Blastococcus colisei: one gene and its partner. Each later gene encodes a partner of the first gene's protein in a complex. Links are inferred from orthologs where the notes say so. Each region holds a gene or a part of one and is shown on either strand. Other genes may lie near its edges.

The links.
Region 2: the proteins of secY (region 1) and secA are in contact, whole or in part, in a crystal structure (PDB 3DIN), measured with the Thermotoga maritima proteins. The link is inferred for Blastococcus colisei from one-to-one orthologs. Residues at the interface, in WP_004081795.1 of Thermotoga maritima: Glu108, Gly109, Glu110, Glu111, Ala236, Glu237, Arg238, Arg239, Ile240, Thr241, Ile242, Gln243, Tyr244, Ala245, Arg246, Arg247, Val248, Thr249, Gly250, Arg251, Arg252, Val253, Tyr254, Gly256, Ala257, Ser258, Thr259, Tyr260, Leu261, Pro262; in WP_004082002.1 of Thermotoga maritima: Glu261, Ala262, Arg263, Lys300, Ala301, Arg302, Thr303, Ile304, Ile305, Leu323, Tyr324, Asp325, Pro326, Val329, Ser330, Tyr333, Ile336, Lys340, Phe345, Val349, Glu363, Phe364, Tyr374, Ser375, Gly376, Gly377, Glu393, Ile395, Thr482, Ser483.

The regions. Positions count from the first base shown.
Region 1 is NZ_VFQE01000001.1:751,466-756,803, reverse strand. What follows is about bases 317-3,208. They hold secY (preprotein translocase subunit SecY), read right to left. Parts: upstream 2,472-3,208; coding sequence 1,161-2,471; downstream 317-1,160. Other genes in these bases: rpmD (50S ribosomal protein L30), read right to left, coding at 3,046-3,208; rplO (50S ribosomal protein L15), read right to left, coding at 2,589-3,032; FHU33_RS03625 (adenylate kinase), read right to left, coding at 556-1,161; map (type I methionyl aminopeptidase), read right to left, coding at 317-473. Outside these bases: more of map, read right to left, coding at 1-316; more of rpmD, read right to left, coding at 3,209-3,225; rpsE (30S ribosomal protein S5), read right to left, coding at 3,227-3,841; rplR (50S ribosomal protein L18), read right to left, coding at 3,891-4,298; rplF (50S ribosomal protein L6), read right to left, coding at 4,298-4,837; rpsH (30S ribosomal protein S8), read right to left, coding at 4,852-5,256. UniProt on the Escherichia coli protein: The central subunit of the protein translocation channel SecYEG. Consists of two halves formed by TMs 1-5 and 6-10.
Region 2 is NZ_VFQE01000001.1:962,497-968,456, forward strand. Bases 1,636-5,149 are described here. They hold secA (preprotein translocase subunit SecA), read left to right. Parts: upstream 1,636-1,940; coding sequence 1,941-4,949; downstream 4,950-5,149. Other genes in these bases: FHU33_RS04565 (pyridoxamine 5'-phosphate oxidase family protein), read right to left, coding at 1,636-1,868; FHU33_RS04575 (Rv3235 family protein), read right to left, coding at 5,008-5,149. Also shown: FHU33_RS04550 (ComF family protein), read left to right, coding at 1-87; hpf (ribosome hibernation-promoting factor, HPF/YfiA family), read left to right, coding at 127-810; FHU33_RS04560 (GNAT family N-acetyltransferase), read right to left, coding at 907-1,404; more of FHU33_RS04565, read right to left, coding at 1,476-1,635; more of FHU33_RS04575, read right to left, coding at 5,150-5,565; FHU33_RS04580 (LysM peptidoglycan-binding domain-containing protein), read right to left, coding at 5,618-5,960. UniProt on the Escherichia coli protein: Required for protein export, interacts with the SecYEG preprotein conducting channel.

The DNA of each region.
Region 1 (5,338 bases):
TCGGCCCTGATGGTCTGCTCCACCGCGTGGCTGATGTCGGTCAGCCGCCCGCCGGCGATCGCCTTCGCCAGACCGGCCCACATCGAGCGCTCGGTGATCTCCAGGAGAGCGGCGTCCTCGAGTGAGGGCTCCCCCACCGTCATCGTGACGGCGGCGTCGCTGTGCCAGCCCTGCAGGATCGCGCCGCAGTCGATGGAGATGTTGTCACCGTCGGCGAGCCGGCGGTCGGGGTCGGGGATCCCGTGCACGATCTCGTCGTTGATCGATGCGCAGATGGTGCCGGTGAACCCGTGGTAGCCGAGGAAGTTCGGCACCGCGCCGTGGGACCGGATGTGGTCCTCGGCGATGGCGTCGAGCTCACCGGTGCTGACCCCGGGGCGGATGGCGGCCCTGACCGCGGCGTGGGCTCCCGCAGTGATGAGCCCCGACGCACGCATGAGTTCGATCTCGTGCGGTGTCTTGATCTGGATCATGCGTCCACTCCACTTCGCCAGCAGCGGGACGCGAGACAGTATGCCCGCGCTCATGCGCTGCCTCGCCCCACGTTCGCGCCGCTCAGCCTGCGCTCGGCTCGTCGCCGTCCACGGAGCCCAGCGCGTCCACCGCGCGGGCGGTGACCTCCTCGACCTCACCGATCGCATCGATGCGGGAGAGCAGGCCCTCGGCCTCGTAGAAGCCCGACAGCGGCGCCGTCTGTTCCCGGTACACCTGCAGGCGGTGCCGCACCGTCTCGGGCTTGTCGTCGTCGCGCTGGACCATCTGACCGTCGACGAGCATGCGCCTGCCCGACAACCGCCGGACCAGCTCGTCCTCGTCCACGACGAGCTCCAGCACGCGGTCCAGGCCGTGCCCGAGATCGGCCAGCGACTCCCGCAGCTGCTCGGCCTGGGCGATCGTGCGGGGGAAGCCGTCGAGCAGGAACCCACCCGTGGCGTCCGATTCGGCCAGGCGGTCCCGGACCATGGCCACGGTGATCTCGTCGGGGACGAGGTCGCCGGCGTCCATGTAGGTCTTGGCCTTCTGGCCCAGCTCGGTCTGGCCGCTCACGTTGGCCCGGAAGATGTCACCGGTCGAGACAGCGGGGACGCCGAGCTTGCCGGCGATGATCTGCGCCTGGGTGCCCTTGCCCGCTCCGGGCGGCCCCAGGAGGACGACGCGCACTACTTCAGGAACCCTTCGTAGTTGCGCTGGTTGAGCTGCGTCTCGATCTGCTTCACCGTCTCCAACCCCACTCCGACCATGATCAACACTGCGACGCCACCGAACGGGAAGTTCTGGTTCTGCCCCTCCTGAGTGACGGCGAGGAAGAAGTTCGGCAGGACGGCGACCACACCGAGGTAGATCGACCCGGGGAGGGTGATCCGGGAGAGCACGTACTGCAGGTACTCGGCGGTCGGCCGGCCGGGCCGGATACCGGGGATGAAGCCGCCGTATCGCTTCATGTCGTCGGCCCGCTCCTCCGGGTTGAACGTGATCGACACGTAGAAGTACGTGAAGAAGACGATCAGGCCGAAGAAGACCGCGATGTGGACCGGGCTGCTCTGGTCGATGATGTGCGTCTCGAAGAACTGCCGGACGCCACCGGTCTCGTTGCCCTGCAGCTGCACGATCAGCTGCGGCAGGTACAGCAGCGACGAGGCGAAGATGACGGGGATGACCCCGGCCTGGTTCACCTTGAGCGGCAGATACGTCGACGTCCCGCCGTACATGCGGCGGCCGACCATGCGCTTGGCGTACTGCACCGGGATGCGGCGCTGGGCCTGTTCCACGTAGACGACCGCGCCGATGATCAGCAGCGCGAAGGTGCAGACGACGGCGAAGACGAGGCCACCCCGGGTCTGCAGGATCGCACCGCCCTCGGCCGGGATGCGGGCGGCGATCGAGGTGAAGATCAGCACGGACATGCCGTTGCCGATGCCCTTCTCGGTGAGCAGCTCGCCCAGCCACATGATCAGGGCGGTCCCGGCCGTCAACGCGACCACCAGGACGATCGTCGACCAGACGGAATCCGACGGGATGATGTTGTCGGGGCAGCCGGGGAACAACTGACCACTGCGCGCCAGGGCGATGATGCCGGTGCTCTGCAGCACGGCCAGGGCGATCGTCAGGTAGCGGGTGTACTGGGTCAGCTTCGCCTGACCCGACTGCCCTTCCTTCTTCAACTGCTCGAACCGCGGGATCACGACCACCAGCAGCTGCACGATGATGCTGGCCGTGATGTACGGCATGATCCCGAGCGCGAAGACGCTCAGCCGCAGCAGCGCGCCGCCGGAGAACAGGTTGACCAGCGAGTAGATGTCGCGCTGGTCGGAGGCCTGGGCGAGCTCGAGGCAGTTGTTGATGGCCTCGACGGAGACACCGGGCCCGGGCACCGCGGCACCCAGCCGGTACACGGCGATGATCGCCAGGGAGAACAGCAGCTTGCGCCGGAGGTCTGGCGTCCGGAACGCCGCGGCGAACGCCTGCAGCACGTGCCCTCCCCTGATCGGTCGAGTGAGGTTAGCAACGGACCCGCGCGGTCCTGCGCGCGCCGGGCAGCAGACGACCCCCGCGGAGGCACGATTCGTGCCTCGCGGGGGTCGCCGGCGTCAGATACGGGTGGTGCTGCCCCCGGCCGCGCCGATCTTCTCGGCGGCGGATGCGGAGAAGGCGTGGGCCTGGACGTCGACCTTGACACCGCCGAGCTCACCGGTGCCGAGGACCTTCACGGGCTGACCCCGGCGGACGGCGCCGGCCTCGACCAGCGTGTCCGGGGTGACCGGCCCGCCCTGCGGGAACAGCGCCGCGATCCGGTCGAGGTTGACGACCTGGAAGACGACCTTGTTCGGGCTCTTGAAGCCGGAGAGCTTGGGCAGCCGCATGTGCAGCGGGGTCTGCCCACCCTCGAAGCGGGCGTGGGTGTTGCCCCGTGCGCCGGTGCCCTTGGTGCCGCGACCGGCCGTCTTGCCCTTGGAGCCCTCACCACGGCCGACTCGCGTCTTGGGGGTGTGGGCGCCCGGGGCCGGACGCAGGTGGTGAACCTTCAGAGTCATAGCGAGTCTTTCCTCAGATTTCTTCGACGGTGACGAGGTGCGGCACCGTCGCGACCATCCCGCGGATCTCGGGACGGTCCTCCTGCACGACCGAGTCGTGGATCCGCTTCAGGCCGAGCGTCCGCAGCGTCTCGCGCTGGTTCTGCTTGCGACCGATCCCCGACTTGACCTGGGTGATCTTGAGCTGTGCCATCTCAGACTCCCTGACCCGCACGCGCACGGAGCATGGCCGCCGGGGCGACGTCCTCGAGGGGCAGACCGCGGCGGGCCGCGATCTCCTCGGGGCGGACGAGGTCCTTCAGCGCCTGCATCGTGGCGTGCACGATGTTGATCGGGTTCGACGAGCCGAGGCTCTTGGAGAGCACGTCGTGGATGCCCGCGCACTCGAGCACGGCGCGCACCGGACCACCGGCGATGACACCGGTACCGGGGCTGGCCGGCTTGAGCAGCACGACACCGGCGGCCGCCTCACCCTGCACGGGGTGCGGGATGGTGCTGGCGATGCGCGGCACGGCGTAGAAGTGCTTCTTGGCCTCCTCGACGCCCTTGGCGATCGCCGCGGGCACCTCCTTGGCCTTGCCGTAGCCCACGCCGACCTTGCCGTCGCCGTCGCCGACGATCACCAGGGCGGTGAAGCTGAAGCGCCGGCCACCCTTGACGACCTTCGACACGCGGTTGATGGCCACCACGCGCTCGATGTAGTTGCTCTTCTCGGCGGGCGCGCCCCCGGGGCCCCGCCCGCCGTCACGACGGTCGCGGCGGTCGTTGCCGCCGCCGGCGCCGCCGCCGCGTCGCTGTGGTCCTGGCATCAGACGTCCCTCTCGATCTGCTTCTGCACGGTGTTCCGAGTGCTGGTCATCAGAAGTCCAGCCCACCCTCACGGGCGCCGTCGGCGAGCGCGGCGATGCGGCCGGCGTACCGATTGCCACCGCGGTCGAAGACGACGGCGGAGATGCCGGCGGACTTCGCCCGGTCGGCGATGAGGGCACCCACCTGGCGGGCCAGGGCGGACTTGTCACCCTCGGCGCCGCGCAGGCCGGCGTCCATCGTCGAGGCGCTGGCCAGCGTGCGGCCGACGGTGTCGTCGACCAGCTGCACGTGGATGTGGCGCGACGAGCGCTTGACCACCAGGCGCGGACGCTCGGCCGTGCCGGCGACGCGCTTGCGGAGGCGGTTGTGACGGCGCAGCCGCGAGACGCGGCGGGCCGTGCTGATGTCGGTGCCGACGGGCTTGTGGACCCGAGCGGTCTTCTCTGCCTGAGCCATTACTTACCCGTCTTCCCGACCTTGCGCTTGACGACCTCGCCCTGGTACCGCACGCCCTTGCCCTTGTACGGGTCGGGCTTGCGGATCTTGCGGATCTTGGCCGCGACCTCGCCGACCTGCTGCTTGTCGATGCCGCTCACCCGCAGTCGGGTGGGGGACTCGACCGCGAAGGAGATCCCCTCGGGGGCCTTCACCGGCACCGGGTGGCTGAAGCCCAGGGCGAACTCGAGGTCCGAGCCGCGCGCCTGGACGCGGTATCCGACACCGACGATCTCGAGGGTCTTGGTGTAGCCCTCGGTGACGCCGGTGATCATGTTGGCGATGAGCGTCCGCGACAGCCCGTGGAGAGCGCGGTTCTGGCGCTCGTCATTGGGACGCTGCACGCGCAGCGTGCCGTCCTCGTCGCGCTCCACCGTGATGGGCGCGGCGACCGTGTGGCTGAGCGCACCCTTCGGTCCCTTGACGCTGACCGTCTGACCGTCGATGGCGATGTCCACACCGCTCGGCACGGCGATGGGGAGTCGTCCGATCCGTGACATTGTCGTTCGCTCCCTTACCAGACGTAGGCGAGGACTTCCCCACCCACGCCCTTCTTGTTCGCCTGCTTGTCGGTCAGCAGCCCGGTCGACGTCGAGATGATCGCGACGCCGAGGCCACCGAGGACCTTGGGCAGTGCTGTGGACTTCGCGTAGACCCGGAGACCGGGCTTCGACACGCGCCGGACGCCGGCGATGCTGCGCTCACGGTTCGGGCCGTACTTCAGGTCGATCTGCAGCTGCTTGAAGGTGCTGCCGTCCCGCTCGACATCGCTGACGTTCCAGCCGGCGATGTAGCCCTCCTGCTGGAGGATCTCCGCGATGTGCGTCTTGAGCTTCGAGGACGGCATGACCGCGGTGTCGTGGTACGCCTGGTTGGCGTTCCGCAGCCGCGTCAGCATGTCCGCGATCGGGTCGGTCATCGTCATGGTGTGTGGTGCCTCTCTCGCCGCGGTTCCGCACGTTTCCCGAGTGCTTCGGTGGTCGTGGGCCTGTCGGCGAACG
Region 2 (5,960 bases), 210 kb from region 1 along the record:
GCCCACCTGCACGTTGTCCCGAAGCGGTCCGAGAACGTCTGCCGCGGACCCGGCGACCGACTGTCGGGACCCGACGGGAGGGACTAGCGTCGAAGCGACCTACAACCGGCTCAACCGGGAGGTCCCATGGAGATCGTGGTCCGAGGTCGCAACGTCGAGGTTCCGGAGCACTACCGCCAGCACGTGGAAGACAAGGTCGGTCAGCTGGAGCGGTTCGACGCCAAGCTGTCCCGCATCGACGTGGAACTGTTCCACGAGAAGAACCCCCGCCAATCGGCGGCCTGCCAGCGTGTGGAGATCACGCTGCGCGGCAAGGGCCCCGTCGTCCGCGCCGAAGCCGCAGGCCCCGACTTCTACGCCGCACTCGACATGGCGTGCGCGAAGCTCGACAACCGGCTCCGTCGCGCCGCCGACCGCCGCCGCGTGCACCACGGCCGGCGCACACCGGCCAGTGTGCGGATCACCGGCAACACGGCCGCGGAGGTCGGCGCCATCGACGCCCTGGAGCTCGATCGCCAGCTCGCCGAGGGGCCACACGTGACCGACCTCGACGAGCACCTGCCCGGCCGTGTCGTGCGCGAGAAGCACCATCCGGCCACCCCCATGACCGTCGACCAGGCCCTGCACGAGATGGAGCTGGTCGGCCACGACTTCTTCCTCTTCCAGTGCGCCGACACCGGGCAGCCGACGGTCGTCTACCGCCGGCACGCCTACGACTACGGCCTCATCCGGCTGACCGAGGTGCCGCAGAACGGCAGCGGGCCGGCGTCCTCCCGCACGGCCGAGCAGCCGGCCGTCTCCACCGCCTGACGCGCCCGTCCCTGGAGTCGATCATCGTCTGCATGCACGACGAGCGGCAGGACACGCCGCAGGATCGAGCAGGTGGACGATGATCCACTCCGGGGGTCAGGCGCTCTGTCGCCCGAACAGGACGGCGTCGGCCGTCCGGCGGTCGCGGTAGTCCAGACAGCGCCGGACGATGCCCTCCTCCTCGAACCCCGCCCGTCGGGCCACCGACAGCGGGGCGGTGTTGGCCACGTCGACGAAGAGGTGCACCCGGGCGGCGCCGTGCGCGAAGGCCCACTCGACGAGATCACCCGCCGCCTCGGCCGCGTAGCCCTTGCCGCGGGCCCAGTGCGCCGTCCAGTAGCCGATCTCCGGTCCCAGGCGGCCGGCCGTCAGCGCGTGCATGCCGCAGGAGCCGACGAGGTCTCCATCGGCTTCCACCACGCAGCCCAGGTCGGTGCCGCCGGCTCGGGCGCGCGGCGCGACACCGGTGACGTACTCGACGGCGGCCTCGCGGGTGTAGGGCGAGGGCAGCGCACTGAGCCACCGCGTGATCTCCGGGTCCGGGCAGGCACGGAAGACCGCGTCCACGTCGTCCACCCGGTAGGGACGCAGCACGAGCCGGTCGGTGCGGCCCCGTCCCGGGTCCCACCGCGAGCTCGCGAGTGGTGGGGAGGACGGGGTGTTTCTCAGGCGTTGCCCAGAACCCTGTCGACCGAGATCTCGAGGACGACGCGGGCCGGGTTCTCGCGGGGCTGCCGGTAGCGCCGGGCGTAGCGCTGCACGGCGTCGGCGACCGCGGCCGCGTCGTCGCGGACCACCGCCGTCCCCTCGAGGGTGATCCAGCGCCGGCCGTCGACCTGGCAGACGGCGACCCGCTGCTGTCCGGTGCGCACGTGCCGGGCCTTCGCCGACGTGCCGGAGGTGATCACCCGTGCGGTGGCCGTCGGGACGTCGTACGTGACGCCGACCGGGACCACGTGCGGGCTGCCGTCGGCGCGCAGCGTGGTGAGGGTCGCCAGGTGCCGTTCGGTCAGCAGGTCGAGCAGGCCGGCGTCGAGGTCATGGGGATCGTGGGGCACGCGGGAAGGCTACGGAGCGGGTGCTGTGCCGTACTGGCTGATCCGAGCGCGCACGCCGCCTACGCTGGGGTCGTGGTGTTCCAGAAGCTTCTCCGTGCCGGCGAGGGCAAGCTCGTCCGTCGGCTGTCCAAGATCGCCGACGCGGTCGAGTCCTACGCCGACGAGACCGGTGCGCTCAGCGACGCGGAGCTCCAGGCCAGGACAGACGAGTTCAAGGAGCGTTACGCCGACGGGGAGTCCCTCGACGCGCTGCTCCCCGAGGCGTTCGCCGTCGTCCGCGAGGCGGCCACCCGCACCCTCGGCCAGCGGCACTACCGGGTCCAGCTGATGGGCGGGGCCGCGCTGCACCTGGGCAACATCGCCGAGATGAAGACCGGTGAAGGCAAGACCCTCACCGGCGTGCTGGCGGCCTACCTGAATGCCCTGGCCGGCAACGGCGTGCACGTCGTCACGACCAACGACTACCTGGCCTCGCGCGACGCCGAGTGGATGGGGCGGGTGCACCGGTTCCTCGGCCTGACCGTCGGCACCATCGTCTCCGGTCAGCGTCCGGACGTGCGCCGCGAGCAGTACGCCTGCGACATCACCCACGGCACCAACAACGAGTTCGGCTTCGACTACCTGCGCGACAACATGGCCGGCAGCCGGGCCGACCTGGTGCAGCGCGGGCACCACTTCGCGATCGTCGACGAGGTCGACTCGATCCTCATCGACGAGGCCCGCACGCCGCTGATCATCAGTGGCCCGGCGGGTGACGCCCAGAGCAACCGGTGGTACGGGGAGTTCGCCCGGATCGCGCCGATGCTCAAGCGCGACGTCCACTACGAGGTGGAGGAGGGCAAGCGCACCGTCGCCATCACCGAGGAGGGCGTGGAGTTCGTCGAGGACCAGCTCGGCATCGAGAACCTCTACGAGGCGGCCAACACCCCGCTGATCAGCTTCCTGAACAACTCGCTGAAGGCCAAGGAGCTCTTCCACCGGGACCAGCAGTACATCGTCAGCAACGGCGAGGTGCTCATCGTCGACGAGTTCACCGGCCGCGTGCTCTCCGGCCGCCGCTACAACGAGGGCATGCACCAGGCCATCGAGGCCAAGGAGAAGGTGCAGATCAAGGACGAGAACCAGACTCTCGCCACGATCACGCTGCAGAACTACTTCCGGCTCTACGAGAAGCTCTCCGGGATGACCGGCACGGCCCAGACCGAGGCCGCCGAGCTCAACCAGACCTACAAGCTGGGCGTCGTCCCCATCCCGACGAACCGGCCGATGGTCCGGGAGGACCGCTCCGACGTCATCTACAAGACGGAGAAGGCGAAGTTCGACTCCGTCGTCGACGACATCGCCGAGCGGCACGAGGCCGGACAGCCGGTGCTGGCGGGTACCGCCAGTGTCGAGAAGTCCGAGATCCTGTCGAAGTACCTGCTCAAGCGCGGCATCAAGCACGAGGTGCTGAACGCGAAGAACCACGCGCGTGAGGCCGCGATCATCGCGCAGGCCGGCCGCCTCGGCGCGGTCACCGTGGCCACCAACATGGCCGGCCGCGGTACCGACATCGTGCTGGGCGGCAACCCCGAGTTCATCGCCGACGAGCGCCTGCGGGCCCGGGGCCTGTCGCCGGCGGAGACGCCGGAGGAGTACGAGGCCGCGTGGGACGAGGCCCTCGACGCCGCCAAGGCGCAGGTCAAGGCCGAGCACGAGGAGGTCGTCGACGCCGGCGGTCTCTACGTCCTGGGCACCGAGCGGCACGAGAGCCGCCGCATCGACAACCAGCTGCGCGGCCGGTCCGGCCGTCAGGGCGACCCGGGGGAGTCGCGGTTCTACCTCTCCCTGGGCGACGACCTGATGCGCCGGTTCAACGGACCGATGCTCGAGTCGATGATGAACACCCTGCGGGTGCCCGACGACCAGCCGATCGAGTCGAAGATGGTCAGCCGGGCGATCCTGTCGGCGCAGACCCAGGTCGAGCAGCAGAACTTCGAGGTCCGCAAGGACGTCCTGAAGTACGACGAGGTGCTCAACCGGCAGCGCATGGTCATCTACGACGAGCGCCGCAAGGTGCTCGACGGGCAGGACCTGCACGTGCAGATCCAGTCGATGGTCGACGACGTCATCAGTGCCTACGTCGACGGCGCGACCGAGATCGGCTACGCCGAGGACTGGGACCTCCAGCAGCTGTGGACCGGGCTCAAGGCGCTCTACCCGGTCGGCCTCGACATCCAGGAGCTGCTGGACCGGGTGGCCGAGGGCGACCAGTCCTCGCTGGCCCCCGAGGTGCTCAAGCAGGAGCTGCTGGACGACGTGCACCGCGCCTACGAGGAGCGGGAGGCCGCCCTCGGCTCGGAGGTCATGCGCGAGCTGGAGCGGCGGGTGCTGCTCTCGGTGCTGGACCGCAAGTGGCGCGAGCACCTCTACGAGATGGACTACCTGCGGGCCGGCATCCACCTGCGAGCGATGGCCAACCGGGACCCGGTCGTGGAGTACCAGCGCGAGGGCTACGACATGTTCAACGCGATGCTCGACGGCATCAAGGAGGAGTCCGTCGGCTTCCTGTTCAACCTCGAGGTGAAGACCAGGGAGGAGCAGGACGTCGAGGCCAGGGCCAAGCAGGCCGAGGCCGAGGCCAAGGCACTCGCGGCCGCCCAGGAGGGCACCGCGCGCGTGCTGGCCCGGCAGGCCGCAGAGGCCAAGTCCGCCGCCCAGGGGCAGGCGGCCGCCGCGCCGTCCGCCCCGTCCGCGCCGTCCGCGCCGTCCGCGTCGGGCAACGGGACGGCGACGCCCACGGCCCGCCGGTCGGGGGCGGCGAAGCCGGCCGCTGCTGCTGCTCCCGCGGTGGCCGCGCCGACGCCGTCGGGCACGGGCCCGCAGCTGGACGTCAAGGGTCTCGACGCGCCGCGGCGGAGCCCCGAGCAGCTCAGCTACTCCGCGCCCAGCCTGGACAGCTCGGCGGCGGAATCCGGCAAGGCGAAGGCGGCCAAGTCGGCGACGGTGAGCGGTACCAAGGAGACGCCCCGCAACGCCCCCTGCCCCTGCGGCTCGGGCAAGAAGTACAAGCAGTGCCACGGGTCGGCAGCGAACAACTAGACCGCATCCGCACAGCGCCCCCGTCGAGCACCTCGGCGGGGGCGCTGTCGTTCCCGGTTCAGCCGATCTGCAGGGCGGTGCACCGCCAGCGGCCGTCGATGCCCTCCAGCCGGGCGGCGACGGCGTGGGCCCGTCCGGCCCGCCGGGCGACGGCGCTGATCTCCGCGACGCCGTCGACCGGTTCGCTGACGTGGACGGGACCCACGAGCAGCGGACCGGTGCCCTCGGTGCACCACCGCGGGCGCCGGCCCTGGATCAGGGCGGTGAAGACCGCGAGCGAGGTCATCGCCTGCACCTGGGTGAGCGGTCGGTGTCCCGCCAGTGCCTCGAGGGTGCACGTGACCAGGCGACGTCCGGTCACCCGGGCGTCCGGGAGCTCGGCGCGCACCGACCAGGACGGGCCGAAATCGTCGTCCGGTCGTCCCACCGTGCGGGCGGCGAGGGGCCGGGGCCCCGGGCGGTGTGCGGGCCGGGGCGCGGTGACGCCCGGCAGCACGAGCCGCAGCGGCAACCGCTCGTCGTCCAGAGGTGGTTGCGGCGTGGGGACGACGACCAGCCGCAGAGGCGGCCGTGCGGCCAGGGGGGACGGCTCGGGTGCGCGGGTGGAGGCGGTCATCGGGTAACTCCGGGGATCGTCGGTCGGTCGAGGGGCGCGGGTGGACGGGGGCTCATGTCGACTCCGGCGGGCGCAGCACCTGGCCGGGCAGCAGGCGGTCGGGGTCGGGACCGATGACGTCGGCATTCGCCGCCCACCAGGCATGCACCGCCCGGGCGGTCTCGCCGTCCGTCGGCGGCATCCCCGCCCGTTCGAGCAGGCGGGCCTCCGCGATGTGCCAGAGGCAGTCGCCGCGGACGACGACGTGTGATCCCCGCTCCGGGGCGGCGGGTTGCTCCGCAGGCCAATCGGGCACCGACGTGGGCGCAGGTGCGGCGGCCGGAACCGCCGCGGCGGGCCAGTCGGGTACGCCCACGGCCGGTGCGGCGGCCGCTGCCGCAGGGGCCGTGACGGTG